DNA from 3 places in the Paenarthrobacter sp. NCHU4564 genome. Region 2 is predicted to be linked to each of the others. Evidence: predicted binding sites of a transcription regulator. Region 2 holds the regulator's gene; each other region holds the start of a gene.
What was found. The regulator HrcA, encoded in region 2, represses chaperone genes, less so after heat shock. The targets are predictions, from matches to a motif close to TTNGCACTCGNNNNNNNCGAGTGCNAA.
Positions count from the first base shown of each region.

Region 1 (5,508 bases), on a different contig from region 2:
GCGCACCCGGGTGAAGGCAGCAAGAAGCCCCGGCCACGCGCACGTGACCGGGGCTCTTTGATGCAGTCAGCTTAGTGCTGGTGACCTGCGTGTGCGTCTTCTTCCTCGGCCGGCTTCTCGGCAACCAGGGTCTCGGTGGTGAGGACCAGGGCTGCAATGGAAGCGGCGTTGCGGAGTGCGGAGCGGGTGACCTTGACGGGGTCGATCACGCCTGCGGCGATCAGGTCCTCGTACTCGCCGGACTTGGCGTTGAAGCCGTGGTTGGCCTCAAGGTCGGACACGCGGGAAACAACCACGAAACCGTCGAAGCCGGCGTTCTGGGCGATCCAGCGAAGGGGCTGGACCAGAGCGCGGCGCACGATGCCGACAGCGGCAGCTGCGTCACCTTCCAGTGCCTTGACCTCCGGGGACTCATCCAGTGCCTTCAGGGCGTGGACGAGGGCGGAGCCGCCACCGGAGACGATGCCTTCTTCGAGGGCAGCACGCGTGGAGGACACAGCGTCCTCGATGCGGTGCTTCTTTTCCTTGAGCTCAACCTCGGTGGCTGCGCCAACCTTGATCACGCCGATGCCGCCGGCCAGCTTGGCCAGGCGTTCCTGCAGCTTCTCGCGGTCCCAGTCGGAGTCGGTGCGGGCGAGCTCTGCGCGGAGCTGTGCAACGCGGTCGGCCACGTCCTGCTCCGTGCCGGCGCCGTCAACGATGGTGGTGTTGTCCTTGGTAACCGTGATGCGGCGGGCAGTACCCAGCACCTCAAGGCCAACGGTGTCCAGGCTGAGGCCCAGGTCCGGGGAGACAACCTGCGCACCGGTGAGGGTGGCGATGTCCTGGAGCATGGCCTTGCGGCGGTCACCGAAGCCCGGTGCCTTGACGGCCACAACGTTGAGCGTTCCGCGGATACGGTTGACGATCAGCGTGGACAGGGCTTCGCCTTCAATGTCCTCGGCGATAATGAAGAGCGGCTTGGAAGCCTGGAGGGCCTTCTCCAGCAGCGGCAGGAATTCCTGCAGGGAGGAGATCTTGCCCTGGTTGATCAGGATCAGCGCGTCTTCGAGGACGGCTTCCTGACGCTCTGCGTCCGTGACGAAGTACGGCGACAGGTAGCCCTTGTCGAACTGCATGCCCTCGGTGAGGACCAGTTCGGTCTGGGTGGTGGAGGACTCTTCGATGGTGATGACGCCATCCTTGCCCACCTTGCCGAAAGCTTCTGCAAGAAGCTCTCCAACCTCATCGCTCTGCGCGGAGATGGCGGCAACGTTGGCGACCTGGGTGCCTTCGACCTCGCGGGCGTTCTCCAGGAGCCGGGCGGCGATGGCTTCCACGGAAACCTCGATGCCGCGCTTGATCTCGCCCGGAGCTGCGCCGGCTGCGACGTTGCGGAGGCCTTCCTTGACCAGGGCCTGGGCCAGGACGGTGGCCGTGGTGGTGCCGTCACCGGCGACATCGTTGGTCTTGGTGGCTACTTCCTTGGCCAGCTGTGCGCCAAGGTTCTCGTACGGGTCGTCAAGCTCCACCTCACGGGCGATGGTCACGCCGTCGTTGGTGATCGTGGGCGCGCCCCACTTCTTGTCCAGTACGACGTTGCGGCCGCGCGGGCCCAGCGTCACCTTGACAGTGTTGGCGAGCTTGTCGATACCGGCCTCAAGAGACCGGCGGGCAGCATCGTTGAATGCAAGCTGCTTTGCCATGGTTGTGTCCTTTCAAGACGGAAAACCCGCACCGCGGCGGCTCGGAGTGTTTCCAAAGTGGCTGCGGTGCGGGAATCCAGGAAGTTACTTAACGACGATCGCGAGGACGTCGCGGGCGGACAGAACGAGGTACTCGCTGCCACCGGTCTTGACTTCGGTTCCGCCGTACTTGGAGTAGATGACGACGTCGCCAACAGCTACGTCAACCGGAACGCGGTTGCCGTTGTCATCGAAGCGGCCGGGGCCGATTGCAACAACTTCGCCTTCCTGCGGCTTCTCCTGTGCGGAGTCCGGAATGACCAGGCCGGAAGCCGTGGTCTGCTCTGCTTCGAGCGGGCGAACAACAATACGATCCTCAAGAGGCTTAATCGAGACCGACACTCGGATCTCTCCTTTTCATGAGCTGATTCATGGACTAAGTACAAGGGTGCCGAGGCGTGCAACCGTCGTCGCGGTGCCGGCAGCTTACCTGGCGTGGTTAGCAGCCTCACGGGGAGAGTGCTAACACAGACTCTATGTAAGCCGTTAGCACTCGGTCAAGGCGAGTGCCAGCATTTCGTCATGGGTGAACCCGCTACTGGTCCCGGAGATCGTCCAGATCGTAATCCTCGTCATCGCCGTCCACCGCCGCAGCCCCGCGGTTGAGGTACAGCGCAATCCCCGACGAAACAGCCACGACGCCGGAAACCACCAGGCCGATGGTCCCGCCCGTGCGGGCACCCGTATACAACTCCCGGATGTCACGGGCCTCGTCGGTGGCATCGTTGACGCTCTTGCCCGTCACCGAGTAGGCGGCGGCATTAAAGGAATCCAAGGCAAAAATGACGATGAGCAGGCCGATGCAGATCACGGCGATCACCACGCCGGCGATCAGGGCAGGACGGGCATAAGTGGAAAGGGACCGGCCGGCGGAATGTCCATCGGCTCCGGGCCGGACGGATTGGTTTCCGCCGGTGTTGTTGGTGTCGGAGGGCTGCGGAGCTGCGGTGTCTTCCATGAAATCAACCCTATCGGGCTGATCACCATCGTCCCGGTCCGGGACGCGAAAACGTTAGGCTGGATGCCATGCCCAACGCTCCCCAGGAACACCTTGCACCTTTGCTGACTACCGAAGGATGGGAGCTCCTGGCGTCGCTCGGACCGTACCGGGAAGCCGACGCCCTGGCCCTGAACGCGGATCTGCGCAAGGCCGGGCACTCCCCCGAACTCGTGGCGGCCGTCCTGACCCAGTCCCGCCTGCGCACCAAGGCCGAGGCGAAGTTCGGCGAGTTCGCCCACCGGATGCTCTTCACCCAGGCAGGCCTGGAACAGGCTACGCGCCTCAATGTCGCCGCGCGCCACGCCGAGCGCTTCGCCAAGGCCGGTGTCACCCATGTTGCCGACCTGGGCTGCGGGCTCGGAGCCGATTCCCTGGCCCTGGCGTCGATGGATATCGCAGTTACCGCCGTGGAGATGGATGAAACCACGGCCGCCTGTGCCACCATCAACCTCATGCCGTTCCCCCACGCAGTGGTGGTGCACGCCGACGCTGCCTCCGTTGAGCTGGATGGAGTGGACGGTGTCTGGCTGGATCCCGCCCGGCGCACCACCTCCACGTCCGGCACCACCAGGATCTGGGACCCTGAGGCCTTCTCTCCCCCACTGTCGTTCGTGGAACACCTTGCCTCCACCGGACGATCCGTGGGAGTCAAGATGGGCCCGGGCATTCCGCATGATTCGGTCCCTGAGGGCTGCGAGGCCCAGTGGGTTTCGGTAAGCGGTGACGTCACGGAGGTGACCCTGTGGTTCAACGCCGTCGCCCGCCCCGGGGTACGCCGGGCCGCCCTCGTGATCGGGCCGCAGGGCGCCGCGGAGATCACCAGCGGCGAGGATTTCGACGGCGGTCCGGCAGCCGCCGTCGGGCCTGTTGAAGGCTACCTGTACGAACCGGACGGTGCGGTGATCCGCGCAGGACTGGTGGCCGACGTCGCCGAACGGCTGGGCGGGCACCTGGCGGATGAACACATCGCCTACATCTTCGCCCCGGAACTGCACGACTCACCGTTCGCCCGCGCCTACAAAGTCATCGAGACCATGCCGTACAACGTCAAGGCGCTGAAGGCCTGGGTAAAAGCGAATGGCATCACCGTGCTGGACATCAAGAAGCGGGGAACAGCAGTCACCCCGGAGGAACTGAGGAAGCAGTTGCTGCCCGGCAAACCCGCCGCAAAGTCCAAGGGCGGCAAAACAGCCACCCTGGTCCTCACCCGGATCGGCGAGGACAGAGTGGCAATCGTGGTGGAACCGGCAACGCACGCACAGCAGGCAGGCTAGCGCCGGGAAAACTCCGATGCCTCGCGTACCTGTTCCGGCGTGGGACGGACGCCTGTGTACAGGACGAACTGTTCCTCTGCCTGGATGGCGATCACTTCCGCGCCAGTGATGACCGGCTTGCCTGCCGACCGCGCAGCCGAAATCAGCGGAGTCTCAGCGGGCAGGGCCACGACGTCGAACACCACCTGGGCCGCGGCGATGGTCGGGTCGTTGAAGGACTGGGCGGTCTCGTCGGCGCCGGCCATTCCCAGGGGTGTCACATTGATGATGAGGTCCGCCGTGGAACCGTTGACATCGTCCTGCCAGCCGAAACCGTAGAGATCCGCGAGCGCCCTGCCTTTGGCTTCATTGCGGGCCACGATGGTCACCGTGGTGAAACCGGCATCCCGGAGCGCCGCGGCGACGGCCTTGGCCATGCCGCCGGCTCCACGGAGGAGCACTGAGTGCGTTGAGGGGACCTTGTGGTCCGCCAGGAGCCGGGCGATGGCGATGTAGTCCGTGTTGTAGGCGGTCAGCACGCCGTGGTCGTTGACGATGGTGTTGACGGAGTCGATGGCCAGCGCCGAGGGGTCCATGACGTCCACCAGCGGGATCACGGCTTCCTTGTACGGCATGGAAACAGCTGCGCCGCGGATAGGCAGGCCACGGATGCCGGCAACTGCCATGGTGATGTCCGCGGGGGCGAATGCCTTGTAAACAAAGTTCAGGCCCAGCAGATCGTAGAGGTAGTTGTGGAACCGGGTTCCGATGTTGCTGGGCCGGGCCGCCAGCGATATGCACAGGGACATGTCTTTGTTCAGGATGGGCATGAACCCATTAAACAGCGTCCGGCAGTGCCCGGCCCGCAACGGTCAGCCCTGGCGGGCCTTCATCCGGGGGTTCTTCTTGTTGATGACGAACGTGCGGCCGCGGCGGCGGACAATCTGGGCGCCGGGGATCTTCTTCAGGGCTCGCAGCGAGTTCCGGACCTTCATGTGGTGCTCCTTTTCTTTGGTTCCATCAATGGGGGCTTTGGAGGGCGTCGCTGAGGTCCAGCGGGTCCTCCCAGACCGCGCCGTCGCGTGCCATCTCGGCGTCGCTGAGCTGGCAGCCTTCCAGCAGGCGCCCGATTTCCGCGGGATCGACGTCCTCCGAGCGTCCGGTCACCGCCAGTACGGTGCCACGGTCGCCGTACTCGGGATGCCAGTCCAGGACGGGTTCGACGCCGGGCGGCACCAGTGCGGTGCGACCCGCCTTTGAGCTTGTGGCCTGGGCGTCGGCCAGCCAGGTGCCGGTGCTCTCCAGCCAAACACGGGGGCCGATGCCTTGGACGGCGATGCGCGTAGTGGCTGCCGAGGCGATCCACAGTCGTCCCCGCATCCAGTGGCTTCCCGCCGCCAGCTTGGGCAGGGCGTCACGGAAGCGACCGGGGTGCAGCGGCCTGGGGGCTTTGTGCAGCACGGTGCGGTAGGAACCCACGGCATCGGTCAACGGCAGGCGCACGGTTCCGGGCCTGGTTCTTGCCTGGGCC
Region 1 covers NZ_JBQLIS010000002.1:253,527-259,034, reverse strand. The annotation lists gene groL (chaperonin GroEL) at 72-1,685, opposite strand; gene groES (co-chaperone GroES) at 1,770-2,066, opposite strand; gene ACSVIE_RS03695 (hypothetical protein) at 2,260-2,682, opposite strand; gene ACSVIE_RS03690 (THUMP-like domain-containing protein) at 2,751-3,998, shown strand; gene ACSVIE_RS03685 (shikimate 5-dehydrogenase) at 3,995-4,807, opposite strand; gene ykgO (type B 50S ribosomal protein L36) at 4,850-4,972, opposite strand; gene ACSVIE_RS03675 (GTP-binding protein) at 4,998-5,508, opposite strand, start outside.
Region 1: groES (co-chaperone GroES) is a predicted target of HrcA. The motif match lies at 2,211-2,237, and genes of this name have one in related genera.

Region 2 (5,508 bases):
CCGACGAGTCCAAGGACAAGGCCAAGAAGTAGTCATGCCCAGCGTCCTTCCTTTGGGCGACCCGGCACCTGCGGACGGCCTGCTGCCCCCGCAGGTGCAGTCCGGCGTCGAACACCGCAGGTTCGGGCTGTATGTCCACATCCCGTTCTGCGCCGTCAGGTGCGGGTACTGCGATTTCAACACGTACACTGCCACGGAACTGGGTGGAGGCGCGTCTCAGGATGCGTACGCCGGCACCGCGGTTGCCGAAGTCGCTTTCGCGGCATCGGCACTGGACGCTTCCGGAGTGCCGCGCCGCCCGCTGAGCACTGTGTTCTTCGGCGGCGGAACGCCCACGCTGCTGCCTGCCGGGGACCTCGCCCGGATACTGCGTGCCGCAGTCGCGGAGTGGGGCCTTGCGCCCGGTGCCGAAGTCACCACTGAGGCCAACCCGGATTCCGTTACTCCGGAGTCCCTGCAGGTGCTGGCCGACGCGGGGTTCACCAGGGTTTCTTTCGGAATGCAGTCGGCCGTGCCGCATGTGCTCAAGGTCCTCGACCGCACACATACTCCCAGTAAAGTCCCCCAGGTGGTGCAATGGGCCAGGGAAGCAGGCCTGGCGGTCAGCCTTGACCTCATTTACGGCACACCGGGGGAATCGATGGAGGACTGGCAGACCTCGTTGGAAACTGCCCTCTCCTACGAACCCGACCACATCAGTGCCTACGCGCTGATTGTTGAAGACGGCACCAAGCTTGCCGCCCAAATCCGCCGCGGTGAGGTGCCGGGTATTGACGACGACGATCACGCGGCCAAGTACGAACTCGCCGACGCCCTGATCTCCCAGGCCGGCCTGGAGTGGTACGAGGTCAGTAACTGGGCGCGGACCCCGGACCAGGCTTGCCGCCATAACCTCGCGTACTGGCGCGGCGACGACTGGTGGGGAATCGGCCCCGGCGCCCACTCACATGTGGGCGGCGTCCGTTGGTGGAACGTCAAGCACCCTGTGGCCTACGCCTCGCGGCTGGCCGCTGGGAGCTCACCGGCCGCCGGGCGCGAAACGCTCGACGCCGGAACCCGGGAAGTGGAGCGCATCATGCTGGAGGCGAGGCTCGCCTCGGGTCTGCTCGTTGATGCCCTGGGTGGCTCCGGCCGGCACGCCATGGCCGGGCTGATCGCCGATGGTTTGGTGGACCCGGCGGCTGCCTTCCGGGGCAGTCTGCAGCTCACCCTCAAGGGGCGGCTGCTTGCCGATGCTGTTGTCCGCAGGATCTTGCCGGAGTGAGCTACTTGATCCAGCGGAGGTTGAACCGGTAGCGGTGCGGCTGCCCGTGGTTGACGCGGATACCGGCTGAGACGGAGAAGCAGGTCAGGGCCACCCAGATGGCTGTGGCAATGACCGCGAAGATGTTGCCCACCACCGGCAGGAGCACCAGGATGTTCGCCACTGCGGCGGCAATGGTGGGAGGAAGCGTGAAATTCAGTGCTTCCTTGGATTCCTGGGCCGTGAAGGGCCCGCGGTCCTTGAAGATCAGGTAGATCAGCAGGGAGGGAATGCAGCCCAGGATGCCGCCGAAGTGCGCCAAGGTGGCCCACTGGCGGTCTTCGCCTGCGGTCAGGGGGAGTGCGTTCGCAGGTGCGCCATGGTACTGGGGCTGACCAGCGGCCCGGCCCGGCTCATCAGGTGCGTTGTCTGCCACGGTGTGTTCCCTTTGCTTCGAGGTGCTGCGGTCTTGCTGTCCCAGAATACTGTGTCCCGGCCGGGTTCCGGGACCACGGTGCCGTGACCCGCGCCGGGAATTTCCGCTAAGGGACCGTGAGGAAGTCGATGACTTCTTCCACCCTCCCCAACAGCGAGGCCTCGAGATCGGCGTAGGTACGTACCGCCCCCAGGAGCCGCTGCCAGCCCAGGCCGATGTCCTCGGCGGTGGTGTGCGGCCACCCAAAAGCCTTCAGGATTCCCGTTTTCCAGTCCATGCCCCTGGGAACTGAGGGCCACTGCTCGATGCCGAGGACTTTGGGTCTGATCGCCTGCCATACGTCCACATAAGGGTGCCCGACAATCAGTACGTTTCCCGTGGCACCGGGAAACGTCATCGCCTCCGCAGCGATCCGGGATTCCTTGGAGCCGGCCACAAGGTGGTCCACCAGGATGCCAAGCCGACGCCCGGGACCAGGCTTGAAGGCGGCAATCGCGGCCTTAAGGTCATCCACGCCGTGCAGTGGTTCCACCACGATCCCCTCGGCCCGCAAGTCGTCACCCCAGACTTTTTCCACGAGTTCGGCATCGTGCTTGCCCTCAACCCAGATGCGGCTCGCCTTGGCTACCTGGGCCCGCTGGCCCTCCACCCGCACCGAGCCGGATGCTGTACGGCCACCTGCCGGCGAGGCGGGCGCTTTCGCCGCGGGCGGCATGAGCCGGATGGCTTGGCCTTCCAGAAGGAAGCCATAACCGAGCTGAAAGGATTTGGTCTTGCCCCGGCGGTCCTCCAGCGACACGATATGCATTCCGCCGGATTTCTCCACGCGCGTGACTTCTCCCACCCAGCCGGACTGCACGTCCTCCAGGACCATGCCCCGCTGGACGGCGACCTCAGGGAGCCCGGTTTTGGCCGGGGCGGAGAGATCGGTGGGACCCCACGTGTCAAAGGCCAAGGGCCTGCCTCTCGTAGCTGGGCGGGATTAGCAGGACGGCAAGGGTGCGCGGCCCGCGCCCGACATCCCGGCGGGCGGTTTCCATGCTAACAACGCCGGGGCGCATACTAGACTATTAGCACTTGGGCATGTTGAGTGCTAAAAACGGTGTGAGCCGTCTGTCCCGCGATCAGTGGTCGGCGGGACCGGGGAAAGTCGTCAGGAGGTGTTGCAATGAGTGAGCTACGCAAGCTTGAAGTGCTCCGTGCCATCGTTGAGGACTACGTACACTCCCGGGAGCCCGTGGGGTCAAAGGCGTTGGTGGAGAGGCACCATCTTGGCGTGTCCAGTGCCACCATCAGGAACGACATGGCGGTCCTGGAAGAGGAAGGCCTCATCGCAGCGCCGCACACGAGTGCGGGGCGCATTCCCACGGACAAGGGCTATCGCCTGTTCGTGGACCGGATCTCACAGGTCAAGCCTCTGTCTGCTGCGGAACGGCGCGCCATCCATTCCCTGCTTGAAGGACCGGATGATCTTGATGACATCCTGGAGCGGACCGTACGGCTGCTGTCCCAGCTGACCAACCAGGTGGCCGTGGTGCAGTATCCCCACTCCAAGCAAGCCCTGGTACGCCACGTGGAATTCGTCCTCCTGGGCCCAACCCAGGTACTGGCAGTCCTCATCGCCGACACCGGCAGCGTGGGCCAGAAAGTCATCGAGACCGGATCTGAGGTCTCCAACGACGCCCTGATGGCTCTGCGCTCCAAGTTCCTTGGCAGCATTGCCGGCACGCAGTTGTCCCTCCTGCCCCAGGTTCTTCCCTCGGTGGTCGCGCTGTGCCGTCCCGAGCTCCGGGGCCTGGCGCAGAGACTTGCCCACGGACTCGAAACTTTGAGCGATACCAGCAGGGAGGAGCGGATTCTGCTGGCCGGAACTGCCAACCTGGCCCGCTCCAACGTCGACTTTCCCCTGAGCATCGGCCCGGTTCTTGAAGCCCTTGAGGAACAAGTGGTCATGCTCCGGTTGTTGTCGGATATGGGCGACGACCCACGGGGTGTAACGGTCAGCATCGGGCGCGAGAACCCCTACGACGGGCTGGCGGAAGCATCGGTGGTGGCTACCGGGTACGGCTCGGGAGCCAAAGTCGGAATCCTTGGTCCCACCAGGATGGACTATCCCACCACCATGGCCGCGGTACGCGCCGTGGCCAGATACCTGTCACGAATTCTCGGTGGCTGAAGCAGCCCCGGGGTAAAGAACTGCAGTACAACAAGGAAGAGATACCGACTTTGAGCAGCCACTATGACGTTTTGGGAGTCTCCCCGGAAGCGACCGGAGAAGAGATCAAAAAGGCGTACCGAAAGTTGGCACGAAAGCTTCACCCGGACGTCAACCCGGGCGAGGACGTCGCGGAACAGTTCAAAGCAGTGACCCATGCTTACGAAGTCCTGTCCGACCCCCAGAAGCGGCGGGTCTACGATGCAACCGGCAACGAGAACGGTACCGACAACGGGTTCGGTGGCGGCTACTCCGGCCAGGGTTTCGCGTTCCAGGACATCTTCGATACTTTCTTCGGCGGTGGCGCAGGCGGCCACGCAGGCCCGGCTTCCCGTGTACGCCGCGGACAGGACGCCCTCATCAGCGTCAGGATCGACCTCAAGGATGCCGTCTTCGGTGTCAATAAGAAGCTTGAAGTAGATACCGCCGTCGTATGCCCCACCTGTGACGGCAGTTGCTGCCGCCCGGGCACGCATCCGGAGCGGTGCGACATCTGTGGCGGAAGCGGCCAGGTACAGCGCGCGGTCCGGTCCATCCTCGGCCAGGTGATGACCACGGCACCCTGTGGTTCCTGTGAGGGCTTCGGCACCATCATCAAGGATCCGTGCAACGAGTGCAGCGGCCAGGGACGTATCCGCAGCCGCCGTTCGCTCACCATCAAGGTCCCCGCGGGTGTAGCCACAGGAACCCGTATCCAGCTCTCCGGCCAGGGCGAGGCCGGTCCTGCAGGTGGTCCGGCCGGCGACCTGTACGTGGAGATCCGGGTCAACAACGATCCCACGTACGTCAGGGAAGGCGACGACCTCCACGCAACGTTGAGCGTGCCGATGACTGCAGCCGCGCTCGGCACCGAATTGAACCTTGAAACCTTTGACGGCCCGCAGGAAATCGACGTCAAGTCCGGAACCCAATCCGGTGAAATCATCACCCTGCGTGGTCTCGGTGTGACACACCTGCGTGGGTATGGCCGCGGCGACCTAAAAGTGCACCTCCATGTTGAGACGCCCAGCAAGCTGGATGCGGCGCAGGAAGACCTGCTAAGGCAGCTCGCCAAGTTGCGCGGGGAACAGTTCACGGAGGGCAAGCTGGTGGCCAGCGGCGGCATGTTCGCCAAGCTCCGGGACAAGCTCGGTAACCTGTAGCGGTGAGCAATCCCGTTTTCTTCGCCTCGCCGGGTGCGCTGGATGGCGTCGGGCCGGGCTCGGTGTTCGTCCTGGACGGACAGGAAGCCCGGCACGCTGTCACGGTAAAGCGGATCGTGGCCGGTGAATCCGTGGACATCACCGACGGCGCCGGGACCCGCCTCACCGGGACGGTGGTTGAAGCCGGGCAGGGGTCGTTGTCCGTTAAGGCCGGTGAGGTTTCCTTCGAGCAGCGCCCTGCGGTCCGTCTGGTGCTTGTCCAGGCCTTGGCCAAGGGCGACCGCGACGAGCTGGCCATTGAGACGGCTACCGAGCTTGGAATTGATGCGGTGGTGCCGTGGCAGGCCGAACGTTCCATTGTCCGGTGGAAGGGCGACCGGGCAGCCAAGGCCCATGCCAAGTGGCAGTCCGTGGTGGCAGCTGCGGCCAAGCAGGCCCGCAGGTCCTGGATACCCGAGGTTCGTCCTGTGGC
Region 2 covers NZ_JBQLIS010000007.1:179,320-184,827, forward strand. The annotation lists gene lepA (translation elongation factor 4) at 1-32, shown strand, start outside; gene hemW (radical SAM family heme chaperone HemW) at 35-1,264, shown strand; gene ACSVIE_RS09950 (DUF4870 domain-containing protein) at 1,266-1,679, opposite strand; gene ACSVIE_RS09955 (DUF3097 domain-containing protein) at 1,786-2,634, opposite strand; gene hrcA (heat-inducible transcriptional repressor HrcA) at 2,848-3,855, shown strand; gene dnaJ (molecular chaperone DnaJ) at 3,906-5,036, shown strand; gene ACSVIE_RS09970 (16S rRNA (uracil(1498)-N(3))-methyltransferase) at 5,039-5,508, shown strand, end outside.

Region 3 (5,508 bases), on a different contig from region 2:
GGTCCGTGGCCAGCGCCACGGCGGTGGGGGCAATACCCAACCCTGCCCGCTCCTTGTCCACCCAGTACCCGAGGGTGGCCATCATGGCCGAACCCCACAAAATGGAGGACACCGTGAGCTGCCCAACGATGCGTGGCTGAGGAAACCCGGGTGTCCATTCAGTAATGAGGAAGGGCAACGCGGTCGACTGCCTGGCCTGGGCGTTCAGGGACGCCACCATTTGCCGGTAACTGGGCAGGCGCCCACCCGGTGCAGGGTTGGACGCCTCCCAGGGAGCCAGCCATTCGCTGTTCCGCGAACGGACTTCAGTCCATTCCCGCTTGTCGCGGTAACGGATCGGCCGAAGTACAAGGTCTCCGCTTTCCAGCGTTACCGGCCAGATCGCAGAGCCGTACATCCTGAATTACTTAGGCAGGTCGGCCGTGAAAGTCGGCAGCCACTCGCGGAGCTCAGGGCCGAGATCTTCACGTTCGCTCGCCAGCTCGATGCAGGCCTTGAGGTAGCTGAGCTTGTCTCCGGTGTCGAAGCGGCGCCCACGGAACACGACACCGTACACGCCGTAGCCTTCGCCTTCACCGGCTGCCAGGACTTCAAGGGCGTCCGTCAGCTGGATCTCTCCCCCTCGGCCCGGCGCCGTCTTTTCCAGGACGTCGAACACGGCCGGGTGAAGGACGTAGCGGCCAATCACGGCAAGGTTGGACGGGGCTTCTTCCGGGGAAGGCTTCTCCACCAGCTGCTTGATGCGGACGTAGCCGTCCTCGCCGTTTTCCTCGACATCGGCGCAACCGTAGGCGCTGATCTTGGACGGTTCCACCTCGATGAGGGCCACTACCGATCCGCCGGTCTTCTGCTGGACGGCGATCATGTCGCTGAGCAGATCGTCCTTGGGGTCGATCAGGTCGTCACCCAGCAGGACCGCAAACGGTTCACGTCCCACATGCTGCTTGGCACGCAGCACCGCGTGGCCAAGGCCGTTGGGGTCGCCCTGGCGGACGTAGTGGATGTCGCCGAGGTTGGTTGCCTTCTGGATGGCCTCCAGCTTGGACGTATCCCCCTTCTCCGCGAGGGTGGCTTCCAGCGCGGGCACGCGGTCGAAGTGGTCCTCCAGCGCGCGCTTGCTGCGACCGGTGATCATCAGGACGTCGTGCAGGCCAACCTTGACCGCTTCCTCGACGACGTACTGGATGGCGGGCTTGTCAACCACGGGCAGCATTTCCTTGGGCATCGCCTTTGTGGCGGGCAGGAACCTGGTACCAAGACCCGCTGCAGGGATGACGGCCTTACGGACAGCATTGTTATCGAGAGTCACCGGACTAATGTAACGGAAGGAGCACACCAACGGGTAAACCCCCCGCCGAGCGGGTCGAACAAAATGCAGGGACCCCATCAGCGCCGATGTTGCTGCGTTGACCGGGGCCCGGACGGGATTGAGATGGCAACGAAGGAAGACATCCGCCGAAGCCGCCGGCTTCACCGGCGCACGCTCACACCGGAACAGATGGCCGCCGCCGGCGCTTCGATAGCCGGGCATGGCATGGCGTGGGCGGAGAAGCGGTCCAACGGCACGGAGGCTTCTTTTGCCATCTATGTCGGGGTGGCCCACGAGCCACCAACGCTGCCGCTCATTGCTTCCCTGTACGACGCCGGCCACCGGGTGCTGCTGCCCGTCTGCGAGGCGGGACGGCGGCTGAGCTGGGTCTACTGGACTCCGGACACCGCCTTCGTGCGGTCCGACTTCGCACCAATCGACGAACCCGAAGGCGAGCGCCTGGACAGCAGCGTGGCAGCGGGCGTGGCCGGCATCTTCATGCCGGCCACCGCGGTGGACAGGGACGGAAACCGCATTGGACAAGGTGGCGGCTACTACGACCGCCTCCTGCAGGGATTCGACGCTTCGGGCGGGCGTCCGCCCACCATTGCGGTGGTGTACGACGACGACCTGTTGCCTTCCGGTGCAATCCCCGCCGAAGAATTCGACCAGCCGGTCCCGGAAGCACTGACACCGTCCGGCATACACACCTTGGGCGCCTTGGGCGGCGGTGTGTGAGGTCCTGCACATTCCATGGCGGGTTGCGCCCCTTCAGATGCTAGAATTGGCACTCAGGCCCTGTGACTGCTAATGCGGGTTTTTCCGCAGAGCATCCATCAGGACCTGTACTTTGTTCTGAAGGAGGAATTCAGTGCCCACATATGCGTACGCCTGCAAAGACTGCGACCACGCGTTCGACATCGTCCAGTCCTTTTCTGACAGCTCCCTGACGGAGTGCCCGGAATGCCAGGGCTCGCTGCGCAAGAAGTTCAACAGCGTAGGCGTTGTCTTCAAGGGTTCAGGCTTCTACCGCACCGACTCACGCGACTCCAAGGGAAGTACGGTCTCTGCCGCTCCATCAGCTGCAGCACCGGCCGCTGCTCCGGCGCCTGCCGCCACCCCGGCACCCGCCGCAGCGGCAAGCTGACCGCATTATCCACATAAGGCAACCGGCCGCTGTTTAGCGGCCGGTTCCGGTGTTTAACGTGGCTGTATGCCACCAAAAACATCCGGATCCCTGATAGTCCGTCGTCCAACACCGTACGTCGGCGGAGCCTCCGTTACTTCCCCCCGGCCTTCCCGGTACACCAGTCGCAACCCGGCCCGCCGGCTCAGACTTGGATCCCTGGTTGCAAGGAACCGCCGCCTCACTGTTGCACTGCTGCTCTGCCTGGCCACCGGGATCGCCGTCCAGCAGCTCACCCCGGCATCGGAACAGCGCGTCAGCATTCTGGCAGCGGCCCGCGACCTCCCGGCAGGATCCAGCCTCACGGAAGCAGACTTCACTTCTGTCGGCGTCCCGCCCGACCTCGCCCTGGACGGAATGCTCCAGGACCCCGCATCCGTGGCCGGACGCCAGCTGGCATCACCCTTGTCCAAGGGCCAACTGCCCACCGAAGCAAACCTTCTGGGCCCCGGCCTCCTGACAGGAGCGCCCCCGGGGACGGCCGCCGTACCGCTCCGCATGGCGGATCCTTCATCCATCCAACTGCTCTCCCCCGGCCAGCTGGTCAACGTTGTCCTCACCGCTGCGGGATCGTATGACGAATCCAGGGACAACCGCATACTGGCAGCGTCCGTCCCGGTGCTCTGGACTTCCGCCCAAGGAGGCACGTCCGGGCAGTGGCTTGGGACCAGCGAAACCGAGGGTTTGGTTGTTGTCGCCGCGGACCCGGCGCAAGCAGAAAAGCTTGCCGGCGCGTCTACGCAAGGCAAGCTTTTCTTTGTGCTGGTGAACCCCTCATGAAGGGCGGCGTTCCCGGGAAGGGTCAGCCCCAATGAGGGGGCTTCTGCTCCTTCAGCCACTGGTCGTGATCGTAGCCTTCGTCGTCGTTCCAGCGCCGGGGATCGTCTTCGGAAGCCTTGTTTGGAAGGATGCCCCCGGAGGATGCCCGTGCCGACTTTTCGGGTATAGCCTCTTCAGCTGCTCCGGATCCGGTTTCCACCTCGGCTGCTGCATCCGCCGCCTGCTCCGCCGGTTCACTGTCCCCCTGCGTCGGATCCCCTGCAGGACCGTTTCCCTGGGCATGTTCCGCCCGGGCTACGTCTTCGCCGCCGGTTTCCTGATTGGTCATGCTTGGTTCTTTCCTGTCTTCCCCGATGCCGGGCCGGGGCGTCGACACGTCCTCCGCAGCCTGCTGACCGCGGGTGGGAGCGGCACTGCGGCCATAAGCCGAACTGCCGTCCGCGCCCAATTGTTCAACGTCCATGTCCAAGAAGCCAGTGTGGCTGGACGCTCCCGGGTGCGCCACATGGTTCTCAAGGCCAAGGTACGAGCCGATACGGTCCGCGCAGGACGACGGATCGGTGAAGACCTCAATGGTCCAGAGGGATATGTAGCGCCAGCCCATGCGCTCCAGGAGCTGGGGACGCAACCTGCTGCGTTCACGGACACTCATCCGCCGATACCGTTCGGTGCCGTCGGATTCGATGGCCACTGGAGTGGGGACCTCAGCGCCTTCCCGGCCAATGGTATGGACAGGGTCGGCAGCGGCAGCAATGTCCAGCACGCCATCGTAGAGGTGCCACACGCGGGCTCCCCTCGCCCGGAGCCGTTCGCCCAGGTCAGCAACCAGGGGGTCCTCGCCCAACGCCTGCTCGCTGGCTACGGCGCGGGACGCCGGGGTTCCCAGGTTGCTGTTTCCGGACAACTCACGGTCAAGCAGTTCGTAGAAGTCCACTGCGCCGTGGGACAAACGGTCCAGGTCAAGATCCTCGGGCCGGAAGCAGCTGAGCACGTGCATGGAGCGCCGGGCCCTGGTCATGGCCAACGCGAAGCGGTTGCGTCCGCCCTCCACCGACAATGGCCCGAACGAATGCAGCGCCCGGCCGTGGGGCGTCCGGCCGTAGCCGAGCGAGAAAATCACGTGGTCCCGAACCAGGCCCTGGGCGCGCTCCAGGTCCACTACCCGGAACGATTCGGGGCCGGCTCCAAAGAATCCGGACAGCGTGGGATGGTTGGGCAGTTGAAGCCGGATGGCCTCCCCGATGCGCGCTGCATGGCGGAGGCTGGCAGTGACCACGGCCAGGGACGTGCGGGGCCGCAGCCTCGCATGTTCGAAGACCAGGTCCACCACGCGGTTCACTTCTGCGGTGACCGATTCGACGCCCTCGTGGTCGGCGCCGGGCAAGCCGGTGCCGTCAGGAATGTACTCCACCAGGATCGAGCGGTCCAGCCCCGTCACGGAGCTGCCATCGGGCAACCGGCGCAGTCCGCCGTCGTAATAGTTCTTGCTGAGCTGCAGGATGAGGTCCTCATCCACCGCCCGGTAGACCCAGTTCAACTGCCAGGTAGGCAGCACCCGCGCCAAGGCGTTGAAGGCACTGTCCACTGTTTCGTGACTTGCCACTCCTGCTACTGGCGGCTCCACTGCGACGCTGAACGTCCGCGCACTGGCGATCCTGGCGTCGCCAAACGCCACCACCTGGCTTGCCCGTGCAATGGCCGGCAGCACCGCCTGGAGGGACGTCGATTCTGCATCGATGATGACAACGGCATCGAACTTCTGCTCCGCCGGAAGCACACCGGTAAGGAGATAAGGACTGACAGACCATACGGGCACCAGCAGCGGAACCAGGTCAGGAGCCTGGGCACTCAGTGCCGGAAGCGTGACGCGCCCGTCCTTGAGGAGGGCACGGAGCAGTTCCGCCTGGCGGGGATGCTCCACGATCCCTTGGCGCCATTTGCCGGCCAGCTGCCACCGCAGGCGCGCAGCACCGCTGGCAATGTGTGCTTGGTCGGCAAGGCGGAATTCAGCCTCCAGTCGCCGCAGGGAGTCGCCGTCGGACATGGCGAGGTAGTCATCGCCACTGATCATGGCTTCCAGGGCCGACTGCCACCACGCCAGGTCGAGTTCTGCCGCGACGGATCCCGCTGGCACCTCCCTCGCCGCAAGGTCGGCCAGCAACTCCCCGAGTCCGTGCTCCCGCATTTCCTCGATGAGGAGCGTGCGCTCGGGAAGGGTCTCAAGGGTCGCGGT
Region 3 covers NZ_JBQLIS010000002.1:279,524-285,031, reverse strand. The annotation lists gene ACSVIE_RS03800 (GNAT family N-acetyltransferase) at 1-397, opposite strand, end outside; gene galU (UTP--glucose-1-phosphate uridylyltransferase GalU) at 404-1,309, opposite strand; gene ACSVIE_RS03790 (5-formyltetrahydrofolate cyclo-ligase) at 1,433-2,047, shown strand; gene ACSVIE_RS03785 (FmdB family zinc ribbon protein) at 2,181-2,456, shown strand; gene cpaB (Flp pilus assembly protein CpaB) at 2,523-3,275, shown strand; gene ACSVIE_RS03775 (DUF4011 domain-containing protein) at 3,298-5,508, opposite strand, start outside.
Region 3: ACSVIE_RS03785 (FmdB family zinc ribbon protein) is a predicted target of HrcA. The motif match lies at 2,094-2,120, and genes of this name have one in related genera.